2 regions of the Bradyrhizobium sp. 956_D2_N1_4 genome follow, and region 2 is predicted to be linked to the other one. Evidence: riboswitches for the same ligand, from Rfam matches in the RefSeq annotation. Region 2 holds a riboswitch; the other holds the start of a gene.

Region 1 (9,091 bases), 160 kb from region 2:
CCGGCGCAGCACATAGCCGCGGCCCTCGTTGGAGGGCAGCACGCCATCCGCGACCAGGAAGGCCGAGGAACGCAAATGGTCGGCAATGACGCGGAACGAGGCCACGGTCTGCTCGTTCGGCCCGGCGCCGAGCGCCGACGACGTCGCATCGATCAGATGGCGGAACAGATCGGTCTCGAACACGCTGTCGACGCCCTGCATGATGCTGGCCATGCGCTCCAGCCCCATGCCGGTGTCGATCGAGGGACGCGGCAGATCCACGCGCTCCTCCTTCGTCACCTGCTCGTATTGCATGAACACGAGATTCCAGAATTCGAGGAAGCGATCGCCATCCTCTTCCGGCGAGCCCGGAGGTCCGCCCCAGATGTGGTCGCCGCGGTCGATGAAGATCTCCGAGCACGGGCCGCACGGCCCGGTGTCGCCCATCGCCCAGAAATTGTCCGAGGTCGGGATGCGGATGATGCGGTCGTCGGAGAAGCCCGCGATCTTCTTCCACAGCCCGGCCGCCTCGTCGTCGGTGTGGTAGACGGTGACGAGCAGCTTGTCCTTCTTGAGCCCGAACTCCCGCGTGATCAGGGTCCAGGCCAGCTCGATCGCGCGCTCCTTGAAATAGTCGCCGAACGAGAAATTGCCGAGCATCTCGAAGAAGGTGAGATGGCGCGCGGTGTAGCCGACATTGTCGAGGTCGTTGTGCTTGCCGCCGGCGCGCACGCATTTCTGCGACGTGGTGGCGCGCTGATAGGGCCGCTTCTCGACGCCGGTGAAGACGTTCTTGAACTGCACCATGCCGGCATTGGTGAACATCAGCGTGGGATCGTTGCGCGGCACCAATGGCGAGGACGACACGATCTCGTGGCCGTTCTCGGCAAAGAAGTTCAGAAAGGTCGACCTGATCTCGTTGACGCCGCTCATGTTCATCCAATCGGGTGTGCTTGGACCCGCGATACGCCATCCAAACCGGGCATTTGGGCTGATATCTGCGGGTCAAAGCGCTTTTAGACAAGGCCAGCTGCGCTGTCCAGAAACTGTGCAAGGAGATCAGTGAGTTGCCGCAGGCGCGCAATCCCGTTTGCAATCCCGTTGAAAGCCGCCAGGTGCGCGTTGACAGGCTTGGCCGGCCTGTGGTCTGTACCCATCTGTATCGTACGGCCACGTCGGGAGAGACCGGCTTTGGTGCCGGCGCCGAAGGAGCAACCGCCCCGGAAACTCTCAGGCAAAAGGACCGCGTGGCTTTGACGACATCTGGAAAGAGGCGCCGACGGGCAAATACCTTTTCATAAGGGTTGGCCCGGACTGCGTCCGCCGACGGGATAATACTCTCAGGCACAGCGACAGATGGGGCTTCGACTGGTGTCCATCGGGGAATCGTCCCCGGGGAACCGCCGAGGGCCCCGTAATGCTTGCGCGCCACGACCAAGATTCCCTCAAACGTACGCCCCTTCACGGGCTTCATGTCTCCCTCGGCGGCAAGATGGTGCCGTTCGCGGGCTATGACATGCCCGTTCAGTACCCCGCGGGCGTCCTGAAAGAGCACCTCCATACCCGTTCCTCCGCCGGCCTGTTCGACGTCTCCCATATGGGCCAGCTCGCGCTCCGGCCGAAGTCGGGCAAGGTCGAGGACGCCGCCCGCGCGCTGGAACGGCTGGTGCCGCAGGATATCGTGGCGATCGCCCCGGGACGGCAGCGCTATGCCCAGTTCACCAATCCGGACGGCGGCATTCTCGACGATCTGATGGTCGCCAATTTCGGCGATCACCTGTTCCTGGTCGTCAACGCCGCCTGCAAGGAAGCGGACGAGGCGCATCTGCGCGCGCATCTCTCGGACGACTGCATCATCGATTCGCTTCAAGACCGCGCCCTGATCGCGCTGCAGGGCCCGAAGGCGGAAGCGGTGCTGGCGAAATTGTGTGCAGAGGCGCCCGCCATGAAGTTCATGGATGCCGGCCCGCACAAGGTCGCCGGCCTCGACTGCTTCGTCTCGCGCTCCGGCTACACCGGCGAGGACGGGTTCGAGATTTCGGTCCCCGCGGCCGATGCCGAGCGCCTCGCCAAAACGCTGCTGGACAATCCCGATGTGATGCCGATCGGCTTAGGGGCCCGCGACAGCCTGCGGCTGGAAGCCGGGCTCTGCCTCTACGGCCACGACATCGACACCGCCACCACGCCGGTCGAGGCCGCGCTGGAATGGTCGGTGCAGAAGAGTCGCCGCAGCGGCGGCGCGCGCACCGGCGGCTTTCCCGGCACTGATGCGATCCTCGCTCATTTCGATAACGGCGCAAGCCGCCGCCGCGTCGGCCTGCGTACGGAAGGCCGCGCGCCGGTGCGCGAGGGCGCGCTGCTGTTTGCGGATGACGCCGGCGGCGAGCCGATCGGAAAGGTCACCTCGGGCGGCTTCGGCCCGAGCCTGAATGCGCCGGTCGCGATGGGCTACGTGCCCACGGCATCGAGCGCGCTCGATACAAAACTGTTCGCCGAGGTGCGCGGCCAGCGGCTGCCGCTCACGGTCGCCGCCATGCCTTTCGTGAAAAACACCTACAAACGCTGAGGACAAGACAATGACCACGACGCTGTACACCTCCGACCACGAATGGCTGGCCATCGACGGCGACGTCGCCACCGTCGGCATCACCGACTACGCGCAGTCCCAGCTCGGCGACGTCGTGTTCGTCGAGCTGCCCAAAGCCGGCCGTGCGCTGAAGAAGGCCGAAGCCGCCGCCGTCGTGGAGTCGGTGAAGGCCGCCTCCGACGTCTACGCGCCTGTTACGGGCGAAGTGCTCGAGACCAACGACGCGCTCGCCGCCGAGCCGGCGCTGGTGAACTCGGACGCGCAAGGCAAGGCGTGGTTCTTCAAGATCAGAATTGCCGACAAGAGCGAGCTCGGCGGCCTCATGGATGAGGCCGCCTACAAGGCACATACGGCGTGAGATGAAGCGAACTCTGACCTCATATTCGGTGTCATCACCCGCCTTGTGCGCACTGCGCACTGGGGCGGGTGATCCAGTACGCCGCGGCTTCTCGGCTCAAGCCGTGACGCCTGCGTTTACTGGATGCCCCGCCTTCGCGGGGCATGACGGCGACAGCGAAATCTAAAGCGAGGACCCATGATGACCGCGCACCGCAAATCCAATGGCGACACCGCCGCCACCTTCGTTCGCCGCCACATCGGCCCGTCGGCGCGCGACGTCACCGCAATGCTGGAGGCCGTCGGCGCCAAGAGCGTGGACGCCCTGATGGCGGAGACGCTGCCGGCCTCGATCCGGCAGACCGCCCCGCTCGACCTCGGCAAGCCCTTGAGCGAGACCGAGGCGATCGCGCACATGGCCGAGCTCGCGCGAGAGAACCAGGTCTTCACCTCGCTGATCGGCCAGGGCTATTCCGGCACGGTTTTGCCCGCGGTGATCCAGCGCAACATTTTGGAGAACCCGGCCTGGTACACGGCCTACACGCCCTACCAGCCCGAGATCAGCCAGGGCCGGCTGGAGGCGCTGCTCAACTTCCAGACCATGATCTGCGACCTCACCGGGCTCGACGTCGCCAACGCCTCGCTGCTCGACGAGGCGACCGCCGCGGCCGAAGCCATGGCGCTCGCCGAGCGCCACTCGCGGGTCGAAGCAAAAGCCTTCTTCGTCGACAAGGACGTGCATCCGCAGACGCTGGCGGTGATGCGCACCCGCGCCGAGCCGCTGGGCTGGACCCTGATCGTCGGTGATCCCCTCGCCGATCTCGACAAGGCCGACGTGGTCGGCGCGCTGCTGCAATATCCGGGCTCCTCGGGCGCCGTGCGCGACCTCAGGCCCGCGATCGCGACGTTGAAGGCCAAGGGCGCGCTCGCGATCGTTGCCGCCGATCTCTTGGCACTGACGCTGCTCGCCTCGCCCGGCGAGTTGGGCGCCGACATCGCGATCGGCTCGGCGCAGCGCTTCGGTGTGCCGATGGGTTATGGCGGGCCGCACGCGGCCTATATGGCGGTGCGCGATGCACTGAAGCGCTCGCTGCCCGGCCGCATCGTCGGCCTCTCCGTGGACTCGCGCGGGATGCCGGCCTATCGCCTCGCGCTGCAGACCCGCGAGCAGCACATCCGCCGCGAGAAGGCGACCTCCAACATCTGCACCGCGCAGGTGCTGCTCGCCGTGATCGCCTCGATGTACGCGGTCTATCACGGCCCCGAGGGTCTCTCGCAGATCGCGCGCAACGTGCATCGCCGCGCCGCCGTGCTCGCAGCGGGCTTGCGCAAGCTCGGCTTTGCGCCGCAGTCGGATAGCTTCTTCGACACGCTCAGCGTGGACGCCGGTGCCAAGCGCGCCGAGATCGTCGCGCGCGCGGCTGCCGAGAAGATCAACCTGAGCGTCGGTGAGACGGCGTTGCGCATCGCGCTCGACGAGACCACAACGCCGGCAACCGTCGAAGCGGTCTGGCGCGCATTCGGCGGCACGCTCACCTATGCCGAGATCGACGCCACCACGCGCGAGGCGCTGCCGGAGTCGCTCAAGCGCACCACCGCCTTCCTCACCCATCCCGTGTTCCACGCGCATCGCTCGGAAACCGAGATGCTGCGCTACATGCGCAAGCTCAGCGATCGCGACCTCGCGCTCGACCGCGCCATGATCCCGCTCGGCTCCTGCACGATGAAGCTGAACGCGACGACCGAGATGATGCCGCTGACCTGGCCGGAGTTCGGCAGCCTGCACCCGTTCGCCCCGCGCGAGCAGGCCAAGGGTTACCACGCACTGTTCGCGCGGCTGGAAAAATGGCTGTGCGATATCACCGGCTATGACGCGATCTCGCTGCAGCCGAATTCGGGCGCGCAAGGAGAGTATGCCGGGCTGCTCGCGATCCGCGGCTATCATGCCGCGCGCGGCGAGACGCACCGAAAAATCTGCCTGATCCCCTCCTCCGCCCACGGCACCAACCCGGCTTCGGCCGCGATGGTCGGCATGGACGTGGTGGTGGTCGCCTGCGAAAAGAACGGCGACGTCGACGTCAACGATCTCCGCGCCAAGGCCGAGAAGCATTCGGCCGATCTCGCCGCGGTCATGATCACCTATCCCTCGACACATGGCGTGTTCGAGGAGCACATCCGCGAGATCTGCGACATCGTGCACGGCCATGGCGGCCAGGTCTATCTGGACGGCGCCAACCTCAACGCGCAGGTCGGCCTGTCGCGGCCCGGCGATTACGGCGCCGACGTCAGCCATCTCAACCTGCACAAGACTTTCTGCATCCCGCATGGCGGCGGCGGCCCCGGTATGGGCCCGATCGGCGTGAAGGCGCATCTCGCGCCGTTCCTGCCCGGTCATCCGGCGACGCAAGCCGAAGCACCGGTCGGCCCGGTCTCGGCCGCGCCGTTCGGCTCGGCGTCGATCCTGACCATCTCCTACATCTACATTCTGATGATGGGCGGTGACGGCCTGAAGCGCGCCACCGAGATCGCGATCCTCAACGCCAACTACATTGCCGCGCGCCTCGATGCGCACTTCCCGGTGCTCTACAAGAACGCGAAGGGCCGCGTCGCACATGAGTGCATCGTCGACCCGCGCGCGCTGAAGACGACGTCGGGCGTCACCGTGGACGACATCGCAAAACGCCTGATCGATTACGGCTTCCATGCCCCGACCATGAGTTTTCCGGTGCCGGGGACGCTGATGATCGAGCCGACCGAGTCGGAATCGAAGGCGGAGCTGGACCGGTTCTGCGACGCCATGATCGCGATCCGGAAGGAGATCGCCGAGGTCGAGGCCGGCCGCTTCAAGATCGAGGCTTCGCCTTTGCGTCACGCCCCGCACACCGTGCACGACATCGCGGACGACGATTGGAATCGCGCCTACACCCGCGCCGAGGGCTGCTTTCCCGACGGCGTCTCGCGCACCGACAAATACTGGTGCCCGGTCGGTCGCGTCGACAACGTCTATGGCGACCGCAACCTGGTGTGCTCGTGCCCGCCGGTGAGCGATTACGCGGAAGCGGCGGAGTAAGGGATCGTAGCTTCGTAGGGTGGGCAAAGCGACTTGTCCGCCGTAGCTCGAAGAGCGAAGGCGGAAGCGTGCCCACCACCTTTATGCGCGTTGGAATATGGTGGGCACGGCGCTTGCGCGCCTTTGCCCACCCTACGTCCCCGAACGCGTATCAAGGGTGCAACGAGCGAACGGTTCTGTCGGTCCCAACGCCACAGCCGTTCGTTGGTCAGAAGCGTTCCGCCCCACCAGCGTCTGATCGGGGTTTGACGGCGGAAATCCTCCCGGCCTTCAAGGACCGCTTCCCCAAATTCGGTGAGCGATAGCCGGCTTCGGCGAAAGGCGGCGTTGCGGCCTCGCGCGGGGCCAGCGTCGCGAGTTTCGGATCGAGACCCGTGATCACCGGCATTGGGCCGGACCCAAGCCCTTCGAGCAGCGGGCCCAATTCCCATTGATCGAACACGCGCGTTTGCAGCGGACCGTCCGGTTGAAACAGCTCCTTGGTACGGTTGTGCCCCCGCGCAATCAGGTCGAGAAGCCGCGCTTCCGTCGTACCTAGTCCGGTGATTGGTGATGGCAGTTCTGCCAGCAATTGTTCCATCGCAGGCTTCAGGAAGGGCAGCCTGGGGAAATCCCTGCCGAGCAATCCGAAACAGAGCTCCGGCGTTGGCGCCCGGTAGGCTTCCCAGGCCATGTTGGCGATCTCGAAGTCGCAGTCCGCGACCTCCAATTCCCGCACCATACGATCGCGAAGCTCTGTGCCGTCCGCTCCGCGCAGATCGAAATTGACACGTCGCAATCTCAGACGATCGGTGATCGATGGATGGGACCGCAAATAATCGAGGATCCAGATCAGTTGCAACTGACTATTGGGCTCAGGGTCGAACCACAGCTCGATGAGATCGACGCCATAGGTCTCGCAAAACCAAATCAGGCCTGTCTCTTTGTGCGCGAGACCGGTCTGAGGCAACCGGCCAACAAGATCGGACCAACGCACCTCCGGATCGCCTCTGACATAGCCTCCCGTCAGGTATTGCTCGAGGTGATGCGAGGTAGGCAGTGGCCCCGAAACGAAGCGAAAGATGAACGGCACGACCATGTCGGCGCGATCCGCATGGGCAAGACCGACGCCGGACGAACTGGTCAGGATCACGCGTTTCATCGCGAACGCCCCACAAAACGAAACGGGCACTGACGACGTCGGCAACTCAACGTCCTCAGCGCCCGCTCCTCGCGAAAGTTCTTCGCGTTAGGCCTTACTCGTCCGCCGGCTCCTCGCCGTCGGCGTCACGCTCCGGTGCACCGGCGAGAATCTGCTCGGCGATCAGGCCGGAGTTCTGGCGGATCGAGGTCTCGATCTTGGCGGTGATGTCGGGGTTGGCTTTCAAAAACGCTTTCGAGTTCTCGCGGCCCTGGCCGAGGCGCTGGCTGTCATAGGAGAACCAGGCGCCGGACTTTTCGACGATGCCGGCCTTGACGCCGAGATCGAGGATCTCGCCCATCTTGGAGACGCCCTCGCCGTACATGATGTCGAATTCGACCTGCTTGAAGGGCGGCGCCAGCTTGTTCTTCACCACCTTGACGCGCGTCGTGTTGCCAACCACTTCGTCCCGCTCCTTGATCGCGCCGATGCGGCGGATGTCGAGACGGACGGAGGCATAGAATTTCAGCGCGTTGCCGCCGGTCGTGGTTTCCGGCGAGCCGTACATCACACCGATCTTCATGCGGATCTGGTTGATGAAGATCACCATGGTGTTGGATTTGTTGATGGAGGCCGTCAGCTTGCGCAGCGCCTGGCTCATCAGACGGGCCTGGAGACCCGGCAGCGCGTCGCCCATCTCGCCCTCGAGCTCGGCCTTCGGCACCAGAGCCGCGACCGAATCGACCACCAGCACGTCTACCGCACCCGAGCGCACCAGCGTGTCGCAGATTTCCAGCGCCTGCTCGCCCGTGTCCGGCTGCGAAATCAGGAGCTCGTCGATGTTGACGCCCAGCTTGCGCGCATAGACCGGGTCGAGCGCGTGCTCGGCGTCGATGAAGGCGCAGATTCCGCCCTTCTTCTGCGCTTCCGCCACCGTGTGCAGCGCCAGCGTGGTCTTGCCCGAGGATTCCGGCCCGTAGATTTCCACGACGCGCCCCTTCGGCAGACCACCGATCCCGAGCGCAATGTCGAGCCCGAGGGAACCCGAGGACACCGCCTCGACATCCATCGACCGGTCGTTCTTGCCGAGCTTCATCACCGAGCCCTTGCCGAACTGGCGCTCGATCTGGGAGAGCGCGGCGGCCAGAGCTTTACTCTTGTCCATGGAAGATCCTTCGACGATACGCAGGGCAGTGTTGGACATTGGGTCGTGCTCCTTATGGCGAGGATTCGCTAGAGGGACAAACGATTGGCGGGGCGGGCCGGCGATAAAAGTAATGTACCCTATTTGTTCCAAGTTCGCAATATGTTCTTTCGCGGATTTTGGTACTGGCCTGTTTCCGGCGACATTGCCCTGGTTTGAAATGACACGTGGCCTGTTTTGTTCTGGGCCAACCATAAGGTGTATTCACGGGCGGAACACGCCGTCATATATTACCGAAATTTCCCGGGTCTGGCACAATCTGCATAGACGCTCGTTCCGATTGAGCGCAGGGTTCCCTCTCAATCGGGGGGTGACACCATGACCGAGCGACTTATTCAGACAGGTATTGTCACCGTAGGCACCGTGAACGCTGGCCTAATCGTCTGGCTGATCCTGATGATTTGAGGCCGCCTCAGTTGGCGGCCTCTTTTCCATCCAGCTTCTCATCGATGTAGGCCCGCGCTCCCTTTGAGGCCGCTCTAGTGGGAGCCATTCCTGCGAAGCGATCTCCTTGCCCGATCCTGGGATAAACAATCCATTCCCATTTTTCTTCGGTGAGTGGCCGGCCATAAAGCCGCCGTCCGGTGCGGTCCTATAGTGGCCCTACTTCGCATCTGCGAGTGGCCGGCATCTAACCGGCGGGTTTTTCTTTGTCCTCGTGCGGCTGCTCGCCACGGTTTTCGGCAGTCTGCTCCGGATCCCCGGGCTTCTTCCCGGCCATGTTCCCAGGATTGAAATGGTACTTGCCGTCCGGATTCTCGCCGGGCTGCTTCTCATTTGGATTTTTATTGTTGT
Region 2 (9,091 bases):
GACGGCCGATACGCTGATGGCCGCCACGAGTCCGAGCAGGAAGTTCTGCACCTCGCCGAGCGAGCTCACGAAGTTGCCGTTGGCGTGCGCCATCGCGTAGGTGAAGGCCGACGCGCTGGTCATCGCGAGCCAGTAGATGTGCGGCGACAACACCGCGAGTCCGACCACGACCGATATCCACGGCGAAGCGGACGTGAAATAGGCGCGGCGCGCGGGATGAGCCAGCGCGGCAAATGCAAAGCTCGCCACGAGGAAGACCGAATAATATTTGCCGACCATCGCCAGCGCCGTGGTGCATCCTACCGCGACCGCCCAGGCCGCGCTGCGGGTCTCGAACGCGCGCAGAAAACACCAGGTCGCGAGCGGCCAGAGCGCAAGCAGCACCGCATTGGCGTTGAAGCGCTGGGCGTGGAACTGATAGGCTGGCGTCAGCATCAGGAGCAGCAGCACCAGGATGCGTTTGTGCCCGGTCACGAACTGCCGTGCGATCCGGTCGACGAAAAACAGGGCGAGCCCGGCATTGGCCATCGCCATCAATTGCAGCGACCAGTTGCTGAGCGGGAAAACGGAGGTCCACACCGCCGTAACCCAGCCCATCAGCGGCGGATGCTTGTGGTAGCCCCACGCGAAACGGCGCCCGAGCGTCCAGGCCTCGAGGGTATCAGGGTGCAGGCCGCTGCCGGCATAGGCGACGACCAGATAGATCGTCCAGAGCGCGACAAAGCAAACAATGAGAAGCGGAACGGCCCAACCCGCCTCGACGCCGTCGAGCCAGCGCAGGAAAGGCCGCCGCCATCGCGCCGGCGCGCGATCGGACCGCTCGGCCATCGCCCGAAATGAAAAATCAATCGACACGGGACTCAAATGCAGGAAGGAAGTGATGTGCGAACCGCGCACATCTATTTCAAGTCAGAAACAAATAGCAATGATTGGACACTGGAAGAGTTAAAAGCTGACGCGAGGCTGACAAACGAAAACGGCGCCGCTGATGACAGCGACGCCGCGTAACGCTCGGGGAAGGCGCGCTGGCGCGCCCTCGCCTTACTCGGTCTTGTCGATGTTCCAGAACACCGGCGTCGCCGGGCCGTCGAGCACGCCGGTGAGCGACTTCCGCCACGCGCTCGGCGCCAGATACTGGCCGAGCGGCACGTAGATCACCTGGTCATAGGCTTCCTTCTGGATCTCGGTCGCGATCTTCTTCTGATCGTCGAGCGAGGCGGCGCGGACGAAGTCGTCCTTGAGCTTCTCGATCTTGGCGTTCTCCGCCCAGCCGAACCAGCCCTTCTTGCCCTGGCCGCCGATCGACAGATTGGCGATCGGGTTGGACACGTCGGCGCTGACCCAGTTGGTGAAGAACATGTTCCAGCCGCCCTCCTTCGGAGGCTTCTGGCTGGCGCGCCGGCTGACCACCGTCTGCCAGTCGGTCGCCTGCGCGTCGACCTTGAAGCCGGCCTCGCGGAGCAACTGCACCGCGACCGTCGGCTGCGCCTTCAGCGTCACGACGTCGCCGGGCACCATGACCACGACGGGCGTGCCGTCATAGCCGGACTCGGCGAGCGCCTTCTTGGCTTCCGCCATGCCGTTGCCCTTGACCAGCGATTCCGAGCCGACGTCGGTCGCGAACGGCGTATCGCAGATGAAGAACGCACCGCAGATCTTGTAGTATTTGGGATTGCCGACGAGCGCGTCGAGCACGTCCTTCTGGTTCATCGCCAGAAGTGCGGCACGGCGGATCTTCGGATTGTCGAAGGGCGGATAGAGGAAGTTCATGCGCCCAAGGGTCTGGTAGCCGAACTTGTTCAGCGTCTCGGTCTTGAGGTCGGCATTGCCTTCAAGGACGGGCAGCAGATCCCACGGCGGCACTTCCATGAAGTCGATGTCGCCCGATTGCAGCGCGTTCACTGCGGTCTGCGCATCCGGCATGGTGATCCATTCGACGCGATCGACCTTGACCAGCTTGCCTCCGGCAGTCCAGCTCGACGCCTCCTTGCGCGGCACGTAGTCGGTGTTCTTGACGTAGACCGCCTTCACGCCGGGCTGGAATTCGCCCTGCACGAACTTGAACGGGCCGGAGCCGATCTGCTCGGGGATCTGCTTGTCCGGCGGCGTTTCGGCGAGACGCTTCGGCATCATGAAGGCGACGCGCGAGGACGGCTTGCCGATGGATTCGAGCACGAGGCCGTAGGGCTCCTTCAGCTTCAGCGTGATCGTCTTGGGGTCGGTCGCCTCGATGCTCGCAGTAAACTGCATCATCTGCTGGCCCATGCCGTCGACCGCGGCCCAGCGCTTCAGCGAAGCGGCGCAGTCTTCCGCCGTCACCGGCGTACCGTCGTGCCACTTCAGGCCGTCGCGCAGCGTGAAGGTGTAGGTGAGCTTGTCGTCGGAGATCTTCCAGTCCGCCATCTGCGGCTGGATCTTGAAATTCGAGTCCGTCGCGATCAGCGTGTCGTAGACCATGTAGCCATGGTCACGCGTGATGTAGGCGGTGGTGAAAATCGGATCGATGATGCGCAGATCCGAATGCATCACCGCGGTGATGGTCTTGCTGGCGGCGGCAAGTACCGGCGAGGCCATCGCCGTCGAAAGCGCAACGACCGATAGCGCAAGTGTGGAGGCGAACGCGCGACGCCCCCGGCGCATCAAGCTCAACATAAAAGTTTCTCCTGACGTGAAACTGTTCAAAGGCAGGTTATTGGTTGAGCATTCGGTTCGTTCTTTAGGCGAACTAACCTCATGCGATGCCTTTGTCTTTCGAGACTTGCAGACAGTGTTGAGCGCGTCAATCCGGTTTCGCTGCAGCCCCAAGCGGCGCGCCCACGGGCTCCACAAAGACCGGTTTGGCTCTACAACGCTTTCCGCCAGTCCCGTCCGCGCCAATGCAATGCGCGTTCCATCTTTCGAAGCTTGAGAGACATTAAGATGAATCCAGCCAATCTTCCCTTCGATTCCGAGGCGATGCTCGAGGGCCTGCGCACCTGGGTGGAATGCGAGAGCCCGACCTGGGACGCGAGTGCCGTCAACCGCATGCTCGATATCGCAGCGCGGGATATGGCGATCATGGGTGCGACGATCGAACGCATCGGCGGTCGACAGGGCTTCGGCGGCGTGATCCGCGCGCGCTTCCCGCATCCGAAACAGGGCGAGCCGGGCATCCTGATCGCCGGCCACATGGATACCGTCCACCCGGTCGGCACCATCGAGAAGCTGAAATGGCGGCGCGAGGGCAACAAGTGCTACGGCCCCGGCATCTACGACATGAAGGGCGGCAACTATCTCTCGCTGGAAGCGATCCGGCAGCTGGCACGCGCTTCCTTCACCACGCCGCTGCCGATCACCGTGCTGTTTACGCCCGACGAGGAAGTCGGCACGCCCTCGACGCGGGACATCATCGAGGCGGAGGCCGCGCGCAACAAATATGTGCTGGTGCCCGAACCGGGCCGCGCCGACAACGGTGTCACCACCGGACGTTACGCCATCGCGCGTTTCAATCTGGAAGCGACGGGCCGGCCGAGCCATGCCGGCGCGACATTGTCGGCCGGACGCTCGGCGATCCGCGAGATGGCGCGGCAGATCCTCGCCATCGACGCGATGACGACGGAGGACTGCACCTTCTCTGTCGGCGTCGTGCACGGCGGACAATGGGTCAATTGCGTTGCCACGACCGCCACCGGCGAGGCGCTGTCCATGGCCAAGCGCCAGGCCGATCTCGACCGCGGCGTCGAGCGGATGCTGGCGCTGTCGGGCACGACCAATGATGTCACGTTCAAGGTGACGCGCGGCGTCACGCGCCCCGTATGGGAGCCCGATGCCGGCACCATGGCGCTGTATGAAAAGGCGCGCGGCATCGCCAAGTCGCTCGGCACTGAGCTGCCGCATGCGAGCTCTGGCGGCGGCTCCGACGGCAACTTTACCGGCGCGATGGGCATCCCGACGCTCGACGGCCTCGGCGTGCGCGGCGGCAACGGCCACACGCTCGAGGAGTTCATCGAGGTCGAGAGCCTAGTTGAACGCGGGCGCCTGATGGCGGGCTTGCTGGCGACGCTCGACTGACGACGCAGCCTTCGCACTGCACAATGCGTTGGCAGTCGCGGTTTAAATTTAGCCTTGTCTAAAAATGAGGCGCATCGTACTGCTCGATTGTCCACGCGACGATGCGGGAGAGATCGCAACGAGAGTTCAGGCTTTCGTTGCGGCGCCGACGGAGCAACCGCCCCGGAAACTCTCAGGCAAAAGGACCGTATCGTCAGGACGATCTGGAGAGAGGCGGCACGGCCAATGTGGTCGTGACGTCCACCGAAGGGGATAGTCCGGAGCTGACCTCGCCGAGGTCCGCGCCGGATCAAGCTCTCAGGTAACCGTGACAGATGGGGCGCCGCCAACGGCCTTTGGCCGGCGGTTAGCCGACTCTAACTCACGGGAGCCCCGAACCTGCCATGACCCATATCGCCATCATCGGCGCCGGCATCACCGGCGTAACGACTGCCTATGCCCTGCTCGAACGCGGATACAAGGTGACGGTGCTCGACAAGCACCGCTACGCCGCGATGGAGACGTCCTTCGCCAATGGCGGACAGCTCTCCGCCAGCAATGCCGAGGTGTGGAACAGCACCGCCACGATCCTGAAAGGCCTGCGCTGGATGTTCCGGCGCGACGCGCCGCTGCTGATGAACCCGCGGCCGAACTGGCACAAATATTCGTGGATGAGCGAGTTCGTCGCCAATATCGGCAACTACCGCGCCAACACGATCCAGACCACGCGGCTCGCGATCGAAGCCCGCAAGCATCTGTTCGAGATCGCGGAGCGCGAAGGCATCGACTTCGATCTCGAACGCTGCGGCATCCTGCACATCTATCACGACAAGAAGGGTTTTGAATCCGGCCTGCAGGTCAATGCGCTGCTGAAGGAAGGCGGGCTCGATCGCCGCCCGGTAACGCCAGAGGAGATCCGCGCCATCGAGCCGACGCTGCGCAAGGACTATTTTGGCGGCTTCTACACGCCGTCGGATGCGACCGGCGATATCCACAAGTTCACGCGCGGACTTGCGGAAGCCTGCAAGCGGCGCGGCGCGACCTTTATCCACGAAGCCAACATCGATTCCATTGCCCAGGCAGGTGGCGGCTTTGTCATCGGCTGGGCTGATCTTTCGGCCAGTGATGCTGTCGCATCCGTGCGCGGCATGCTGAAGGCTGACGGCGTCGTGGTCTGCGCCGGTGTGGCCAGCCGCCACTTCGCCGCCCTCCTCGACGAGCGCGTCAACGTCTATCCGGTGAAGGGCTATTCGATCACCGTTCAGCTCGACACTGCCGCAAGCCGCAATGCGACGCCGACCGTGAGCCTGCTCGACGAAGCCGCAAAAATCGTCACCAGCCGGCTGGGCGCCGATCGTTTCCGCGTCGCAGGCACCGCCGAGTTCAACGACTTCAACCGCGACATCCGCGCCGACCGCGTGCAGCCGCTGGTCGACTGGGTGCGCAGCAACTTCCCCGGCGTCGAAACGTCCAAGGTCGTGCCCTGGGCCGGGCTGCGGCCGATGATGCCGAACATGATGCCAGTGGTGCGCGCAGGACGGATGCCAGGCCTTTTCTTCAACACCGGCCACGGCCATCTCGGCTGGACCTTGTCGGCCGCGACCGCGCAGATGATTGCCGGGACCATCGACGGCTGGCGCGGGCTCAACGCACCGCCGACCGCCCCCTCACTCAGGGTTGAGCGCGAGTTCCGTCATGCATCCTGAGTGGTCGATATCGGAGGCTCGGCGGCCCCTTGCGACCGCCCTGCCCTTGGCACACAATTTGCCCCGAAACGTCGGCTTCCACGGCCGGCTTTCCAGCCCGAGTGACAGGCGTGCATGATAGACAGAACCGATTCCACGGGGGCCTCCCGGCCCCACAAGTTCCGCAGCCGGAGATAGGTGCATGCTAGGTTATCTCATTCGCCGCGTTCTGGCCGCGGTGCCCGTGATGGGCGTCGTCGCACTGTTCGTCTTCCTGCTGCTGCGGCTGACGCCGGGCGATCCCGCCGCCATTCTCGCCGGCGATAACGCGACGCCGGAACGGCTGGAACGCATCCGCGACTCGCTCGGCCTCAACGAGCCGCTGATCGTGCAATTCATCACCTGGGTGAACAAGCTGCTGCACGGCGATCTCGGGACGTCGCTGATCTCCAACCTGCCAGTCATGAAGATGATCAGCCAGCGCGTCGAGCCGTCGATCTCGATCGCGCTCTCGACAATCATTCTGGCCGTCATCGTCGCCGTGCCCCTGGGCGTCATCGCGGCGTGGAAGCACGGCACCTGGATCGATCGTTTCGTGATGGGCCTCTCCGTGCTCGGCTTCTCCGTGCCGGTGTTCGTGGTCGGCTATCTCCTGATCGAGGTCTTCGCGATCGACCTTCGCTGGGTGCCGGTGCAGGGCTTCCGCAGCATCTTCAACGGCTTTGGACCGTTCTTCGAACGCATCATCCTGCCGACCTGCGCGCTCTCCTTCATCTACATCGCGCTGATCGCGCGCATGACGCGTGCGGCGATGCTCGACGTGCTTGGTGAGGACTACGTCCGCACCGCCCGCGCCAAGGGCATCAACGAGGTCGCAGTGATGATGCGCCATGCGCTGCGCAATGCCGCGGTGCCCGTTATCACCGTGATCGGCACCGGCTTTGCGCTGCTGATCTCCGGCGTCGTCGTCACCGAGAGCGTGTTCAACATCCCCGGCATCGGCCGCCTCACGGTGGACGCGGTGTTGGCGCGCGACTACCCAGTCATCCAGGCGATGATCCTGCTGACGTCGCTGATCTATGTCGTCGTCAATCTCCTGATCGACGTCGCCTACACGCTGCTCGATCCCCGGATCCGGTACTAGGGCTAAGGATAACAACAAAAATGTCCGTCGATAGCCTTCCCCAGTCGTCCATTCCGATCACGTCGCCGCTGCGGCCGCGTTTCGGATTCCTCACCTCGACGCCGATCATCGCGGCGGCCACGATCCTGCTCGCGTTGATCGTGCTGGTCTCGATCCTGGCGCCGCTGATCGCGCCGCACGATCCGGTCCAGCTTGCGCCCTCGCAGCGGCTGAAGCCGGCCTCGGCGCAGTTCCTGCTCGGCACCGACGCCTATGGCCGTGACCTCTTGTCGCGCGTCATCTATGGCGGCCGCATCTCGCTCCTGATCGGCATCGGCTCGGCGATCCTGTCGATCGTCATCGGTCTTGCGATCGGCCTCGTCTCCGGCTTCTTCAAGCTGGTCGATGCCGTCCTGATGCGCGTCATGGACGGCCTCATGGCGATGCCGAGCATCCTGCTCGCGATCGCCGTGGTGTCGCTGTCCGGCGCCAGCATCTGGACCGTGCTGGTCGCGATCACCATCCCCGAAATACCGCGCGTGGCACGCCTGGTGCGCTCGGTCGTGCTGTCCGCGCGTGAGGAACCTTACGTCGAGGCCGCGATCTCGGTCGGCTCCAGCCTGCCGAAGATCATGTGGCGACATCTGATGCCGAACACGATCGCGCCGCTGATCGTCCAGGGCACCTATGTCTGTGCCTCCGCGATCCTGACCGAGGCCATTCTCTCCTTCCTCGGCGCCGGTATCTCGCCGGAGACGCCGACCTGGGGCAACATCATGGCCGAGGGCCGTCAGTATTTTCAGCTCAAGCCGACGCTGATCTTCTGGCCGGGCCTGCTGCTTTCGATCGCCATCCTCAGCATCAATCTGATCGGCGACGCCGCCCGCGACGCCCTCGATCCCCGCATGAAGCAGCGGGAGGGCAAGTGATGACGGATCAAGTGATGACCAACCCAGTTCTCGACATCAACAACCTCGTCGTCTCCATCGGCAAGAAGCCGAAGGGCGCAAACATCATCGACGGGATCTCGATCCAGGTGCATAAGGGCGAGACACTGTGTCTCGTCGGCGAAAGCGGCTCGGGCAAGTCGGTGACCTCGCTCACCACGATGGGCCTGCTGCCGAAGGGCACGCTGGTTCCGACCGGCGGCAGCGTCAAGCTGGTCGGCGAAGAGATTCTCACCGCGACCGATCGCCGCCTGCGCCAGCTCCGCGCGACGCAGATGGCGATGATCTTCCAGGAGCCGATGACCGCGCTCAATCCGGTGGTGCCGGTCGGCCGTCAGATCGACGAGGTCCTGCGCGCCCACACCGATCTCGACGCCAAGGCGCGGAAGAAGCGCATTCTCGACATGATGGAGCAGGTCCGCCTGCCCCAGGTCGAGCGCATCTTCGCCTCCTATCCGCATCGCCTGTCCGGCGGCCAGCGCCAGCGCATCATGATCGCGATGGCGCTGGTGCTGGAGCCGAAGCTGCTGATCGCCGACGAGCCGACCACCGCGCTCGACGTCACCACGCAGAAGCAGATCCTGACGCTGATCCGCGACCTCCAGCGCGATCACGGCACCGCCGTCCTGTTCATCACCCACGACATGGGCGTGGTTGCCGAGATCGCCGACCGCGTCGCTGTGATGCGACAGGGCCGGCTGGTCGAGACCGGTCCGCTCGAGACCGTGCTGCGCAACCCGACCATGGAGTACACCCGCAATTTGCTTTCTGCGGTGCCGAGCCTGGTGCCGCGCGCGGCACGGCCCGAGACCAAGGAGCCGGTGGTGCTGGAGGCCAACGAGCTCGGCAAGGTCTATAAGGAGCGCGCCTTCTTCGGCAAAGGCCGCGAGGTCGTCGCCGCCGACAAGGTCACGCTGACGCTGCGCAAGGGCCGCACGCTCGGCATCGTCGGCGAGAGCGGCTCGGGCAAGTCGACGGTGGCGCGGTGCATCGTGCGCCTGATCGATCCGACCTCCGGCGGCGTGCGCCTTGCCGGCCGCGAGATCGCCGACATCTCGCGCCGCCTGCTCCAGCCGCACCGGCAGAAGATCCAGATCGTGTTCCAGGATCCCTACCGCTCGCTCAACCCGCGCATTACCGTCGGCGAGAGCATCGCGGAAGGCCCGATCAATTACGGCACCTCGCATGCCGATGCGATGAAGCGGGCGCGCGAATTGCTCGAGCTCGTCGGCCTGCCCGCGGACGCAGTGACGCGCTATCCGCACCAGTTCTCCGGCGGCCAGCGCCAGCGCATCGCCATTGCGCGT

Evidence for each region. A riboswitch is a leader RNA that binds a small molecule or an ion and turns the genes downstream of it on or off. The one in region 2 is predicted to bind glycine.
Region 1: linked by a shared signal. The riboswitch ahead of gcvT (glycine cleavage system aminomethyltransferase GcvT) and the one ahead of AB7535_RS20615 (D-amino acid dehydrogenase) in region 2 are both predicted to bind glycine.

The regions. Positions count from the first base shown of each region.
Region 1 covers NZ_CP197237.1:4,493,059-4,502,149, forward strand. The annotation lists gene alaS (alanine--tRNA ligase) at 1-912, opposite strand, end outside; glycine riboswitch at 1,146-1,234, shown strand; gene gcvT (glycine cleavage system aminomethyltransferase GcvT) at 1,397-2,545, shown strand; gene gcvH (glycine cleavage system protein GcvH) at 2,556-2,924, shown strand; gene gcvP (aminomethyl-transferring glycine dehydrogenase) at 3,105-5,972, shown strand; gene AB7535_RS21410 (hypothetical protein) at 6,181-7,113, opposite strand; gene recA (recombinase RecA) at 7,208-8,296, opposite strand; gene AB7535_RS21420 (hypothetical protein) at 8,928-9,091, opposite strand, start outside.
Region 2 covers NZ_CP197237.1:4,335,038-4,344,128, forward strand. The annotation lists gene AB7535_RS20600 (glycosyltransferase family 39 protein) at 1-828, opposite strand, end outside; gene AB7535_RS20605 (ABC transporter substrate-binding protein) at 1,042-2,652, opposite strand; gene AB7535_RS20610 (M20/M25/M40 family metallo-hydrolase) at 2,920-4,050, shown strand; glycine riboswitch at 4,145-4,248, shown strand; glycine riboswitch at 4,252-4,366, shown strand; gene AB7535_RS20615 (D-amino acid dehydrogenase) at 4,434-5,735, shown strand; gene AB7535_RS20620 (ABC transporter permease) at 5,917-6,858, shown strand; gene AB7535_RS20625 (ABC transporter permease) at 6,879-7,766, shown strand; gene AB7535_RS20630 (ABC transporter ATP-binding protein) at 7,781-9,091, shown strand, end outside.